Regions from separate parts of the Pseudomonas sp. HD6422 genome, predicted to be linked through region 2. Evidence: predicted binding sites of a transcription regulator. Region 2 holds the regulator's gene; the other holds the start of a gene.
What was found. The regulator FliA, encoded in region 2, starts transcription of late flagellar genes. The targets are predictions, from matches to a motif close to CTAAAGTTTNNNNNNNNNNNGCCGNTAA.
Positions count from the first base shown of each region.

Region 1: a site for FliA is predicted at 3,626-3,653, ahead of KY379_RS05305 (methyl-accepting chemotaxis protein). Genes of this name have one in related genera too.

Region 1 covers NZ_JAHWIW010000005.1:150,704-157,916, forward strand. Annotated here, with positions in the region: gene KY379_RS05280 (sarcosine oxidase subunit beta family protein) at 1-249, opposite strand, end outside; gene KY379_RS05285 (serine hydroxymethyltransferase) at 265-1,518, opposite strand; gene KY379_RS05290 (threonine aldolase family protein) at 1,830-2,870, shown strand; gene KY379_RS05295 (cell division protein ZapA) at 2,908-3,210, opposite strand; gene KY379_RS05300 (hypothetical protein) at 3,207-3,437, opposite strand; gene KY379_RS05305 (methyl-accepting chemotaxis protein) at 3,716-5,341, shown strand; gene KY379_RS05310 (REP-associated tyrosine transposase) at 5,543-5,998, opposite strand; gene gbcB (glycine-betaine demethylase subunit GbcB) at 6,184-7,213, opposite strand, start outside.
Region 2 covers NZ_JAHWIW010000032.1:8,181-15,393, reverse strand. Annotated here, with positions in the region: gene flhA (flagellar biosynthesis protein FlhA) at 1-157, shown strand, start outside; gene flhF (flagellar biosynthesis protein FlhF) at 169-1,476, shown strand; gene fleN (flagellar synthesis regulator FleN) at 1,575-2,417, shown strand; gene fliA (RNA polymerase sigma factor FliA) at 2,414-3,154, shown strand; gene KY379_RS21160 (chemotaxis response regulator CheY) at 3,258-3,632, shown strand; gene KY379_RS21155 (protein phosphatase CheZ) at 3,651-4,439, shown strand; gene KY379_RS21150 (chemotaxis protein CheA) at 4,452-6,671, shown strand; gene KY379_RS21145 (chemotaxis response regulator protein-glutamate methylesterase) at 6,719-7,213, shown strand, end outside.

The sequences.
Region 1 (7,213 bases), on a different contig from region 2:
GTTGGAACGCACGATGGTGGTGTTACGGGCGGTGTTGCCGCCGCCCAGGTAACCCTTCTCGATCACCGCGACGTTGGTGATGCCGTGCTCCTTGGCCAGGTAGTAGGCCGTGGCCAGGCCATGACCGCCACCACCGACGATGACCACGTCGTAGACCTTCTTAGGGGTCGGCGTGCGCCACATGCGCTGCCAGTTCTCGTGGTGGCTGAGGGAGTGTTTGAAGAGGCCGAAGCCCGAATAGCGTTGCATTGTCGTTTACTCCACTCAGCGGTAAACAGGGAAGTCTGCGCACAGTGCGGCGACGTTCTTCGCCACATCGGCTTCGACGTCGGCGTCACCGAGGTTGTCGAGGATGTCGCAGATCCAGCCGGCCAGGGCCACGCACTGGGCGACCTTGAAACCACGGGTGGTAACGGCTGGCGTACCGATACGCAGACCAGAGGTGACGAACGGCGACTGCGGATCGTTCGGCACGGCGTTCTTGTTGACGGTGATGTGCGCGCGGCCCAGGGCGGCGTCGGCATCTTTGCCGGTCAGGCCCTGACGGATCAGGCTGACCAGGAACAGGTGGTTGTCAGTGCCACCGGAGACCACGTCGTAGCCACGGTCGACGAACACCTGGGCCATGGCCCGGGCATTTTCGATGACCTGCTGCTGATAGGCCTTGAACTCAGGCTCCAGCGCTTCCTTGAAGCACACCGCCTTGGCGGCGATCACGTGCATCAGCGGGCCGCCCTGGGCGCCAGGGAACACCGCGGCGTTGAGCTTTTTCTCGATCTCTTCGTTGGCCTTGGCCAGGATCAGGCCGCCACGTGGGCCGCGCAGGGTCTTGTGGGTGGTGGTGGTGACGACGTCGGCGAACGGGATCGGGTTCGGGTACAGGCCAGCGGCGACCAGGCCGGCAACGTGGGCCATGTCGACGAACAGCAGCGCACCGACCTTGTCGGCGATGGCGCGGAAGCGTGGGAAGTCGAGGGTCTTGGAGTAGGCCGAGAAGCCAGCGACGATCATCTTCGGCTTGTGCTCGACAGCCAGACGCTCGACTTCATCGTAGTCGATCAGGCCGGTATTGGTGTCGATACCGTATTGAACTGCGTTGTACAGTTTGCCCGAGGACGACACCTTGGCGCCGTGGGTGAGGTGGCCACCGTGGGCCAGGCTCATGCCCAGGATGGTGTCGCCGGCCTGCAGCAGGGCCAGGTAGACGGCGCCGTTGGCCGAGGAGCCGGAGTGCGGCTGGACGTTGGCGTAGTCGGCGCCGAACAACTGCTTGGCACGCTCGATGGCCAGCGCCTCGACCTTGTCGACGTGCTCGCAACCGCCATAGTAGCGCTTGCCTGGGTAGCCTTCGGCGTACTTGTTGGTCAGGCCGCTGCCCTGGGCCTGCATCACGCGCTTGCTGGTGTAGTTTTCCGAGGCGATCAGTTCGATGTGATCTTCCTGACGCTGTTCTTCGGCATTCATCGCCGCCAGCAGTGCATCGTCGTAACCCTGGATCTGGTCTTGCTTGCTGAACATCGTGTATCTCCCGGCAGCGATCGTTTTTTGTCGTGGGGCACTGTGGCCCTTTGTGGCGATGGTATGACTGGCCGGGGTGGGTCAGATGCCTGCGCACGCCTTGCAATGGCGCGTTTACGACATTCGTTGCGGTGTTGGCTTCTTCGCGGGCAAGCCCGCTCCCACAGGCCCCTACTGATCTCGAAATCAGTGGTGTACCTATGGGAGCGGGCTTGCCCGCGAAGAGGCCGGCACAGATCCACAGCTTGTATAGGCAACCGCCGAATCGATGGTTTAGAGTGCGGTTCTGCGTCGTATAAAGGACCGCCGTGATGACCGACAACAACCAACAATTCGCCAGCGACAACTATTCCGGTATCTGCCCGGAAGCCTGGGCGGCCATGGAAAAGGCCAACCACGGCCATGAGCGCGCCTATGGCGACGACCAGTGGACCGAGCGTGCTGCCGAGTACTTCCGGCAATTGTTCGAAACCGACTGCGAGGTGTTCTTCGCCTTCAACGGTACCGCCGCCAACTCGCTGGCCCTGGCCTCGCTGTGCCAGAGCTATCACAGCGTGATCTGTTCCGAGACGGCCCACGTCGAAACCGACGAATGCGGCGCGCCGGAGTTCTTCTCCAACGGCTCGAAACTGCTCACCGCCGCCAGCACCCACGGTAAGTTGACGCCGCAATCGATCCGCGAAGTAGCGCTCAAACGTCAGGACATCCACTACCCCAAGCCGCGTGTTGTGACCCTCACCCAGGCTACCGAAGTGGGAACCGTGTACCGTCCCGACGAGCTCAAGGCGATCAGCGCCACCTGCAAGGATCTGGGCTTGAACCTGCACATGGACGGCGCTCGGTTCAGCAATGCCTGCTCCTTCCTTGGCTGCACTCCGGCGGAGCTGACCTGGAAGTCGGGCGTCGATGTGCTGTGCTTCGGAGGCACCAAGAACGGCATGGCGGTGGGCGAGGCAATCCTGTTCTTCAACCGCTCCCTGGCCGAGGATTTCGACTATCGCTGCAAACAGGCAGGACAACTGGCGTCGAAGATGCGCTTTCTATCGGCGCCTTGGGTCGGCCTGCTCGAAGGCGACGCCTGGTTGCGCCATGCCGCGCATGCCAACCACTGCGCGCAACTGCTGGCGTCGTTGGTGAAAGGCTTGCCCGGGGTCGAGCTGATGTTCCCGGTGGAAGCCAACGGGGTGTTCCTGCAAATGCCGGAGGCCGCCTTGGACGCATTGCGCGGCAAGGGTTGGCGCTTCTATACCTTCATCGGTAGCGGCGGTGCGCGGTTCATGTGCTCGTGGGATACCCAAGAGGCACGGGTGCGGGAGCTGGCGGCGGATATCCGCAGCATCCTCGGCACCTGAAAGTTTGCCGGGGACGCTATGCGCTCCCGGCTATCGATCAGGACTCGGCGATGGTCCGAACGATGGCGTCTACCGTGGCATCGATCTGAGCCTGGGTACGCTCGAGGGTCTGCTGGTGTTCCTTCTGCAGCTCCACCTGTTTCGAACACAGGTTCAGGGCCGCCAGCACCAGCAACTTGTCGCCAATCAGCGTCGGATACTGACGCTTGGTTTCAGCCAGGGCGGTGTTGAGCATCCGCACCGCCTGCGCCAGGGTTTCCTCCTGACCTTCAGGCGCCTTGATCGAATAGTCGCTGCCCAGGATCGACACGACATTGATCGGCTGCGCTTGCAGTCTCATGCGCCGACGACGCCTGCACTGGCGCGCTCGACCAGCGCCTGGATACGCGCGGCGGTGGCACCGTGCTTCTCTTCCTGCTCCATCAACGACAGCTGCAGGTTTTCGTTTTCTTCCTTGGCCTGGGCCAGTTCCTGGCCGAGGGCGGTGTTCTGCTCGGTGAGTTGAGCGTTCTTGTGCATCAGGTCGCTGACCAGTTGCTCGAGTTGATTCAGGGAGGCTTCCAACATGGGGGCAGGTCTCGGTTGTTGCAAAGGGCGCACACGATAAAGAAAAGCGCGAACCCCCGCCATTAAATATCGGATTCTCAAGGCAAAAGCCTGCGCAGATTGACAGGCTCAACACCACCTTGTTCCGACCTTGGTCAACCGCTGGTCGAGTATTTGGATAGCTGCCTCCTATTTTCATCCGCCAGAGCCTCAAGACTCGACGCCCCCGACCGATAGCGAGTTGGGTCTCATTTCGTCGCATGGATCGCGTTCCCTCTCCATTGCCTGGATTCCTTTCCATGTCCTTACGCAACATGAATATCGCCCCGCGTGCGCTGCTGGGGTTTGCCTTGATCGGCGTGCTGATGCTTGGCCTTGGTATCTTCTCGCTCATGCAGATGGGCAACATCCGACAGGCTGGTGTCACCATCGAGCAGATCAGCGTGCCGAGCATCAAGGCCCTGGACGATTTGAACGCACTGAACCTGCGTCTGCGCACTTTGTCCTTCCGCCTGCTGCTCAACCGTGAGGCGCAGAGCCAGCAGGATATCCTCAGGCTGATGGAGCAGCGTAACGGCCAGATCGACACAGCCCGGCGCACCTACGAGCCGCTGATCGTCGCCAGCGATGAGCGGGCGGCCTACGACCAATACGAGCAGTTGCTCACCCAGTACCGCCAGCTCGAATCGCGCATGCGCAGTTTGAGCCAGGCCGACAAGCTTGAAGAGCTGCGCGCGCTGATCAACACCGAAGTGCAGGCAAACTCCGAGCAAATCAACCAGGTGATGGACAACCTGGTGCGGATCAACACCGATCAGACCCGCGAAACCAACGCCACGGCGGCCAGCCAGTACAACGCCGCCTTTGCCTTGGTCATCGGCCTGCTGGTGGCCGCCACAGTGCTGACCCTCCTCTGCGCCTTCCTGCTGACCCGCAGCATCGTCAAGCCGATCGACGACGCGCTCAAAGCTGCGGAGCAGATCGCCGATGGCGACCTGACGCACAGCATCAGCGCAGACGGCACCGACGAAGCTGCACGCCTGCTGCGTGCCATGGCCCGCATGCAGGACAAGTTGCGCGAGACCCTGCACCAGATTTCCGGTTCGGCCACCCAGCTGGCCTCCGCTGCCGAGGAGCTCAACGCGGTCACCGACGAAAGCGCCCGCGGCCTGCAACAGCAGAACAATGAAATCGAGCAGGCCGCCACTGCGGTCACCGAAATGACCAGTGCCGTGGAAGAAGTCGCACGCAACGCCGTCAGCACCTCGGAAGCGTCCAGCGAAGCCAGCCGCTCGGCCGGCGACGGACGTGACCTGGTCATGGAAACGGTCGGCGCCATCGAACGCATGAGCGAAGACGTGCAGGGCACGTCCAAGTTGATCACCCACCTGGCCGAGCAGTCGCGCGACATCGGCAAGGTGCTGGACGTGATCCGCGGTTTGGCCGACCAAACCAACCTGCTGGCTCTGAACGCGGCAATCGAAGCGGCACGGGCAGGCGAGGCAGGCCGTGGCTTCGCCGTGGTGGCTGACGAAGTACGAGCATTGGCTCACCGCACCCAGCAGTCGACCAGCGAAATCGAGCGCATGATCGGCAGCATCCAGGGCGGCACCGAGGAGGCAGTCGCGTCGATGCGCACCAGCACCGAGCGCGCCGAATCGACCCTGAACATCGCCAAGGGTGCCGGTATGGCACTGGATACCATTGCCGGGGCAGTGGCGCAGATCAACGAACGCAATCTGGTGATCGCCAGTGCGGCGGAAGAGCAGGCCCAGGTGGCGCGGGAGGTGGACCGCAACCTGGTGAACATCAACGACCTGTCGGTGCAGAGCGCGACCGGCGCGCATCAGACCAGCGCGGCGAGTACCGAGCTGTCGCGCCTGGCGGTCGACCTGAATGGCTTGGTGGCGCGGTTCCGGACCTGATCCGAGAACGCCGGGGCCGCTTTGCGGCCCATCCGCAGAACAAAACACAACTCATTGATTTAGCCGAAATCTGTGGGAGCGGGCTTGTCCCGCGAACACCGGCGAAGCCGGTGCCATCCACCGCGTCGCCCCATTCGCGGGACAAGCCCGCTCCCACAGGCCACAGTTTTCGGCGCTCCGACTTGCCCCATGAAGGCGTCATCAGAGCCAAACAGCATCCCAATGCGAATAGTCGCCTGCCCGGCCAACCAATCCGGCTCTTATTGGGTTGGCAACGATGTACCTCGCAACTTTCAACACGCTCTCTTCCCGACGCAATGCCCGGTCCTGATAGCCCGGCTGCCATATTCTTTCGCGGCGCATGCCTTGCCGATACAGCGCATGACTGCTGCGTGACTTGAACCTGCGCATCAAGCAGCAAAGGGTGGCGTCTCGCAATTCGATCAACCAATGCACATGGTCAGGCATCACCACCCACGCCAGGGAGTGACAAAGTCCATCGATTTCAGCCAGCCTGAATTGCTGGATGACGCTGCGAGCGAGTTGGAGCTGGGTGAAGATCTGCTTTCGCTGGTGAGTTACCGTGGTCAGCAGGTAAATACCACCTGGCTGGGAGAAACGACCACGGCGTAGAAGGCAGGATTGGGCACGGTCCATGTGATGTCCCTGAATCAAAGCACGGGATAGACCCTAGCCGAGGGATCAACGACATGAGACGGAGAATGCTTTCTGGATGTTGGCAGACTCTCCCACAGGCTCAGCGCAATTCCTGTGGGAGCGGCGGTTCGGCGTCCCGATTTTCCCCACGAATGGGCTGCGAAGCAGCCCCATGCATCCCAGGATCAGTAATCGATCCGCACATCCCCCTTCGGCACGCTGCAGCACGACAGGATGTAACCCTCGGCTTCGTCTTCCTCGGTGATGCCGCCGTTGTGCTCCATCTCCACTTCGCCGCCAAGCTTGAGCACCTTGCAGGTGCCGCAGATGCCCATGCCGCAGGCCTTGGGAATCATCAGGCCGACTTTGGCAGCCGCCGCGTGCACCGTTTCGCCGGGGGCGATACGGATGCTCTTCTCGCTGCCGATGAATTCCACCAGGTTGAGTTCGGAGACGTCCACTTCCGGCGCGTCGGCAGCCTGCTCGGCATGTTCCACCGCGTCGGCCTTGGCTTCTGCAGGCGTCGCGCCGAACGACTCCTCGTGGTAGTTGTTCATGTCGAAGCCGACCGCCTCAAGCATGCGCTTGACCGCCGTCATGTACGGGGTCGGGCCACAGCAGAAGATGGTGCGTTCCATGTAGTCAGGGGCGATCAGCTCCATCAACCGCTGGTTCAGGTAGCCACGATAGCCCGCCCAGGGTTCGCCCAGCCCGTGCTTTTCGCAAATGATGTGCAGGCTGAAGTTGGGGATGCGCGAAGCCATCTGCTCCAGCTCGCGGTGGTAGATGATGTCCTTGGGCGAACGGGCACTGTGCACGAAGACCATGTCGACGTTGGCGTTGGTGTCGTAGAACCAGCGCGCCATCGACATCACTGGAGTGATGCCGACACCGCCGGAAAGATACAGCACCTTGCCGGCCGGGAAGTCGATGGCGTTGAACAACCCTACCGGCCCGTGCACCGGCACCTCGAGGCCTTCATGCATGGTGTCGTGGAGGAAGTTCGAGACCTGCCCGCCAGGTACCCGCTTGACCGTGATGGAGAAGCTGTAGGGCACCGACGGCGAGCTGGAAATGGTGTAGGAGCGCATCACCGGCTTGCCTTCGATCTCCAGCTCCAGGGTCACGAACTGCCCTGGCTTGAAGAAGAACATGATCGGCTGGTCGGCCATGAAGCAGAAGGTGCGCACGTCCCAGGTCTCCTGGATGACCTTG
Region 2 (7,213 bases):
AGGCCAGGCGGCCATCCTTCTGGTGGCAGGCCCGATCCGCGCCATGCTGTCGCGCTTCGGTCGCCTGGCCGTACCGAATTTGCATGTTCTGGCGTATCAGGAAATACCGGACAACAAGCAAGTCACCATCGTTGCCACCGTGGGCCCAAATGGCTGAGGTAGTGGGTTATGCAAGTTAAGCGTTTTTTCGCCGCCGATATGCGCCAGGCCATGAAGCTGGTTCGTGATGAGCTCGGCTCCGATGCCGCCATCATCGGCAACCGTCGCATCGCCGGTGGCGTCGAACTCACTGCCGCGCTGGACTACAAGCTGTCGGCCCTGGCGCCGCGGGTACCCAATGCCGAGCTCGAGGAAGAGCTGCGCAAGACGCAGTCGCGTATCGCCTCGGCCCAGGCCGAGTTGGCCAGCCGCGAAGGCGAGGCCTTGGGGAACCGCCAATTGTTCGCCGGCCAGTCGCTGACCGCCGCCGAGCCGTTGATCGAGCCCCATGTCGATGAGCCGGTGGCACCAGCGCCGGCACCGGCTGCGGCGGTCGACCCGCGTCTGTTCGATGCCATGCGCTCGGAGCTCTCGGGCCTGCGTGAACTGCTCGAAGTGCAGCTCGGCTCGCTCGCCTGGGGGCAGTTGCAAGGCAATCAGCCGCAGCAGGCCAACCTCTGGCGGCGCCTGTTGCGCATCGGCCTGTCCGGGCCGATCGCCCGACAACTGCTCGATCTCACCCAGGGCATCGAAGAGCCGCGCCAGGCCTGGCGCATGCTGCTGGCACACCTGGCGCGGATGATCGAAGTGCCTGAGGTCGAGCCGATCGAAGAGGGCGGGGTGATCGCCATGGTCGGCCCGGCCGGCATGGGCAAGACCACCACGCTGGCCAAGCTGGCGGCGCGCTATGTGCTCAAGTACGGCCCGGCCAATGTCGCGCTGGTGAGCATGGACAGTTTTCGCATCGGCGCCCAGGAGCAGCTCAAGACTTTGGGCCGTATCCTCAACGTGCCGGTCACCTATGTCGATCCGGGCGAGTCCTTGGCCCAGGCCCTGGAGCCGCTGCTGCGCAAGCGTGTGGTGCTGATCGACACCGCTGGCCTGCAAGCCAGCGATCCGGCTCTGCGTATGCAACTGGAAACCCTGGCCGGGCGTGGCATCGCTGCGAAGAATTACCTGGTACTGGCCACCACCAGCCAGAAGCAGGTGCTGACGGCCGCCTACCACAGCTACAAGCGCTGCGGCCTGGCTGGATGTATCCTGACCAAACTCGATGAGACGGCGAGCCTCGGCGAAGTGCTGAGCCTGGCCATCAGTCATGAACTGCCCGTGGCCTATCTGACCGATGGCCCGCGCATTCCTGACGACCTGCACTTGCCGCGCAAGCACCAACTGGTGAGTCGCGCCGTCAGCGTGCAGATGCAGGACGAGCCCAGCGAGGAGGCCATGGCCGACATGTTCGCTGATCTCTATCACAACCCGCGCCGTGCGGGTTGAAGGCAAGACATGTGCAAGACAGCTATACCAAAGTACCTACACCCAGGGGCCTGCACGCTTGCCCCTCGTGTGGCCCAGGTCCAAGCGAGACAAGGTAAATAACAGATATGGGTAGCATGCACCCCGTACAGGTGATCGCCGTGACTGGCGGCAAAGGTGGCGTCGGCAAGACCAATGTTTCAGTGAATCTGTCACTGGCATTGGCCGAGCTCGGCCGCCGCGTCATGCTGCTGGACGCCGACCTTGGCCTGGCCAACGTCGACGTGCTGCTGGGGCTGACCCCCAAGCGCACCATCGCCGATGTCATCGAAGGCCGTTGCGAACTGCGCGATGTCCTGCTGCAAGGTCCCAACGGTGTGCGCATCGTACCGGCGGCCTCGGGCACGCAAAGCATGGTGCACCTCGCGCCGGCCCAGCACGCTGGCCTGATTCAGGCCTTCAGCGAGATCGGCGACAACCTCGACGTACTGGTCATCGACACCGCTGCCGGTATCGGTGACTCGGTGGTCAGCTTCGTGCGGGCCGCCCAGGAAGTGCTGCTGGTGGTGTGCGACGAACCCACCTCCATCACCGATGCCTACGCACTGATCAAGCTGCTCAACCGTGACTATGGGATGAGCCGTTTCCGCGTCCTGGCCAACATGGCGCAGAGTCCCCAAGAGGGGCGCAACCTGTTCGCCAAGCTGACCAAGGTGACCGATCGCTTCCTCGACGTGGCCCTGCAGTACGTCGGCGCCGTGCCCTACGACGAATGCGTGCGCAAGGCGGTGCAGAAGCAGCGCGCGGTCTACGAGGCCTTCCCGCGCTCGAAATGCGCCTTGGCGTTCAAGGCGATCGCGCAGAAGGTCGACAGCTGGCCGCTGCCGGCCAACCCGCGTGGCCATCTGGAATTCTTCGTCGAGCGCCTGGTGCAACCCAGCAGCGCGGGGCCGGTGTTATGAACGCCAGCGGCTTCAAGATGTACAGCAAGGCGTCCAAGGATGCCCAGTACGAGCTGATCGAGCGCTATGCGCCGCTGGTCAAGCGTATCGCTTATCACCTGCTGGCACGCCTGCCGGCCAACGTCCAGGTCGAAGACCTGATTCAGGCCGGCATGATCGGCCTGCTGGAAGTGGCCAACAAATACGATGCCAGCAAGGGTGCGAGCTTCGAAACCTACGCTGGCATCCGCATCCGTGGGGCCATGCTCGACGAGGTCCGCAAGGGTGACTGGGCACCCCGCTCGGTGCACCGCAACACTCGCATGGTCAGCGACGCGATGCGCGCCGTCGAAGCAAGAACGGGACGTGACGCTAAAGATCACGAGGTTGCTGCCGAACTCCAATTGAGTCTCGATGATTACTACGGGATTTTGAACGATACCTTGGGTAGTCGCCTGTTCAGCTTCGACGACCTGTTGCAGGACGGCGAGCACGAAGGGTTGCATGAGGACGGCGCCAGTGGCCAGGTCGAGCCTTCGCGGGATTTGGAAGAAGAGCGCTTCCAGGCTGCCCTGGCCGATGCCATCGCCAACCTGCCGGAGCGCGAGCGCCTGGTGCTGGCGCTGTACTACGACGAGGAGCTGAACCTCAAGGAAATCGGTGAGGTGCTGGGGGTCAGCGAATCGCGTGTCAGCCAGTTGCATAGCCAGTGCGCCGCGCGTCTGCGCAGCCGCCTTGGAGAATGGCGGGCACGTTGAGCCCGGGGTCGTTGCAGTCGTTTGCCGTTGTACCGAATTGATTGAGTGCGTGCTCGCAGGCGAGCGCGTTTGAGACTGCTTGGAGGTCTAATTGAACAAAGACATGAAAATCCTCATCGTTGACGACTTCTCGACGATGCGGCGGATCATCAAGAACCTGTTGCGTGATCTGGGCTTCACCAATACCGATGAAGCCGATGACGGCACCACGGCGCTGCCGATGCTCGAAAGCGGCCACTACGACTTCCTGGTGACCGACTGGAACATGCCGGGTATGTCCGGTATCGACCTGCTGCGCAAGGTGCGCGCTCACGAGCGCCTCAAGGGCATGCCGGTGCTGATGGTGACTGCCGAGGCCAAGCGCGACCAGATCATCGAAGCGGCCCAGGCCGGCGTCAATGGTTATGTGGTCAAGCCGTTCACCGCCCAGGTGCTCAAAGAAAAGATCGAGAAGATCTTCGAACGCGTCAACGGCTGAGTCACGTCAGGGGGCGCCATGGAACCATCACATTCGTCTTTGGGGGAGTTCGAGTCGACCCTGAAGAAACATGCCGAGGAATTGGTCGAGAGCCTGGAAAAGGGTCGTTTCGGCGATGCGGTGCAGCTGATTCACCAGCTGAACCAGACCCGCGACCGCGGCCTGTACCAGGAAGTCGGCAAGCTCACCCGCGAGCTGCACAGTGCGATCGTCAGCTTCCAGATCGACCCGCGCATGCCGCAGGCCGAGGAAGTTTCGCAGATCACCGACGCCACCGAGCGCCTGTCCTACGTGGTGAAGCTCACCGAGGGCGCCGCCAACCGCACCATGGATCTGGTGGAGCAGGGCACTCCGGTGCTCAACGAGCTGGCGGCCGAGGCGCAGAACCTGAGTGTCGATTGGCAGCGTTTCATGCGCCGCGAAGTCGCTGCGCCGGAGTTCCGTGACCTGGTCAAGCGCGTCGACAGTTTCCTGACGCATAGCGCCGAGGGCAACCGCCAGGTCGCCGGCTACCTCAACGACATTCTCCTGGCCCAGGACTACCAAGACCTCACTGGCCAGGTGATCAAACGGGTCACCGCATTGGTGACCGAAGTCGAAAGCAATCTGCTCAAGCTCGTGCTGATGGCCAGTCAGGTCGACCGCTTTGCCGGTATCGAACATGACCATCAACAGCTGCGCGCTGAAAAAGATCAAGAAAAACATCCGACTCGGGGTGAAGGTCCGCAGATTCATGCCGATAAGCGTGAAGACGTCGTATCCGGTCAGGATGACGTCGACGATCTGCTGTCCAGCCTGGGTTTTTAAGGAGCACGTTTAATGAGCTTCGGCGCCGATGAAGAAATCCTTCAGGATTTCCTGGTAGAAGCCGGCGAAATTCTTGAGCAACTGTCCGAGCAACTGGTCGAGCTGGAAAGCCGGCCCGACGATGCCGACCTGCTCAATGCGATCTTTCGCGGTTTCCACACTGTAAAAGGGGGCGCCGGCTTCCTTCAGCTCAACGAGCTGGTGGAGTGCTGCCATATCGCCGAGAACGTGTTCGACATCCTGCGCAAAGGTGAGCGCCGGGTCGACGCAGAACTGATGGACGTGGTGCTTGCCGCGCTCGATACGGTCAACAGCATGTTCGGCCAGGTGCGCGAGCGCAGCGAAGTGACCCCGGCCACCCCGGAGCTGCTGGCGGCGCTGTCGCGCTTGGCAGAGCCAGCTTCGGCCGACGAGGCCCCCGCGGTCGCCGAGCCCGAGGCTGTACTCGAGGCCCCCGCAGCGCAAGAGGACATCACCGACACCGAGTTCGAGCAACTGCTCGACTCGCTCGATGCGGTCAAGGCCGAAGCGGCTGCTGCTGAGCTCACGCAGGGCGAGGCTGCCGGTGGCGAAGGTGACGAAATCACCGACGCCGAGTTCGAGTCGCTGCTCGACCAGTTGCACGGCAAGGGTCAGTTCAGTGCCGAAGCGGTCGCCAGCGAGTCGCCCGCGGTCGCCAAAGAGCCGGCCAGTGACGAGATCACCGACGAAGAGTTCGAGTCGTTGCTCGACCAGTTGCATGGCAAGGGCACCTTCCAAGCCGATGCCCTGACGACGGCCAGCGCCGCAACGGCAGAGCCCGCTGCTGGCGGTGACGAAATCAGCGACCATGAATTCGAAGCGCTGCTCGATCAATTGCACGGCAAAGGCAAGTTCTCCGGTGAGGCGGTCGCAGCGCCGGCGCCTGCCGCCGTGGCCAGCAAGCCCCAGGCCAAGCCTGAAGCCAAGGCCGAGCCCAAGCCTGAACCCAAGCCGGCTGCTACTGCTCCGGCAGCGGTCGCCAAGCCTGCTGCGCCGGCCCGTACCGCTGCGCCGGTGGCGGAAAAGCCGGTGGCCAGCGAAGCGGAAACCACCGTACGGGTCGATACTGCGCGCCTGGACGAGATCATGAACATGGTCGGCGAACTGGTGCTGGTGCGTAACCGCCTGGTGCGCCTGGGCCTGAACAGTGGCGACGAGGCCATGTCCAAGGCCGTGTCGAACCTCGACGTGGTCACCGCCGACCTGCAGACCGCGGTCATGAAGACCCGCATGCAGCCGATCAAGAAGGTCTTCGGGCGCTTCCCGCGCCTGGTTCGCGACCTGGCCCGCCAGCTCAAGAAAGAGATCAACCTGGAACTGGTCGGCGAAGAAACCGACCTCGACAAGAACCTCGTCGAGGCCCTGGCCGACCCGTTGGTGCACTTGGTGCGCAACGCCGTCGACCACGGTGTCGAGATGCCCGAAGAGCGCGAGGCCTCGGGTAAACCCCGGACCGGTCACGTGGTGCTCTCGGCGGAGCAGGAAGGCGACCATATCCTCTTGTCGATCTCCGACGACGGCAAGGGCATGGACCCGAACGTGCTGCGCGCCAAGGCCGTGGAAAAGGGCCTGATGGACAAGGACGCTGCCGACCGCCTGAGCGAATCGGATTGCTACAACCTGATCTTCGCCCCGGGGTTCTCGACCAAGACCGAGATTTCCGACGTGTCCGGCCGTGGTGTCGGCATGGACGTGGTGAAGACCAAGATCTCCCAGCTCAACGGCTCGATCAACATCTACTCGGCCAAGGGCCAGGGTTCGAAGATCGTCATCAAGGTGCCGCTGACCCTGGCGATCATGCCGACCCTGATGGTCATGCTGGGCAATCAGGCATTCGCCTTCCCGCTGGTCAACGTCAACGAGATCTTCCACCTGGACCTGTCGCGCACCAACGTGGTCGACGGCCAGGAAGTGGTGATCGTGCGCGACAAGGCGCTGCCGCTGTTCTATCTCAAGCGCTGGCTGGTCCAGGACCAGGTGCACGAGGAGCAGCGCGAGGGCCATGTGGTGATCCTGTCGGTCGGGACCCAGCGCATCGGTTTCGTGGTCGACCAATTGGTCGGCCAGGAAGAGGTGGTGATCAAGCCGCTGGGCAAGATGCTCCAGGGAACCCCCGGCATGTCTGGCGCCACCATCACCGGTGACGGCCGCATCGCGCTGATTCTCGACGTTCCGAGCATGCTCAAGCGTTACGCGGCGCGGCGTATTTGATTCTGCTGGCGCTCCCCGCGAGGGGCGCGCCGGCTAATGGAGTGTTTATGGCAGTCAAGGTCCTGGTGGTGGATGATTCCGGTTTCTTCCGCCGCCGTGTCTCGGAAATCCTCTCGGCCGACCCGACCATCCAGGTCGTGGGCACCGCGACCAATGGCAGGGAGGCGATCGACCAGGCGCTGTCGCTCAAGCCCGATGTCATCACCATGGACTATGAAATGCCCATGATGGATGGCATTACCGCGGTACGGCACATCATGCAGCGGTGCCCGACGCCGGTGTTGATGTTCTCCTCGCTGACCCACGAAGGCGCCCGCGTCACCCTCGACGCCCTGGACGCCGGTGCGGTCGACTACCTGCCGAAGAACTTCGAGGACATCTCGCGCAACCCGGAAAAGGTCAAGCAACTGCTGTGCGAGAAGGTCCACACCATTTCCCGCAGCAATCGCCGCTTCGGCAGCTACGCCGGCCCTGCAGCGGCCACCGCAGCCGCCCCGGCCAGTACCGCGCAGGCGCCTGCCAGCAGCCTGGCGTCGGCCACC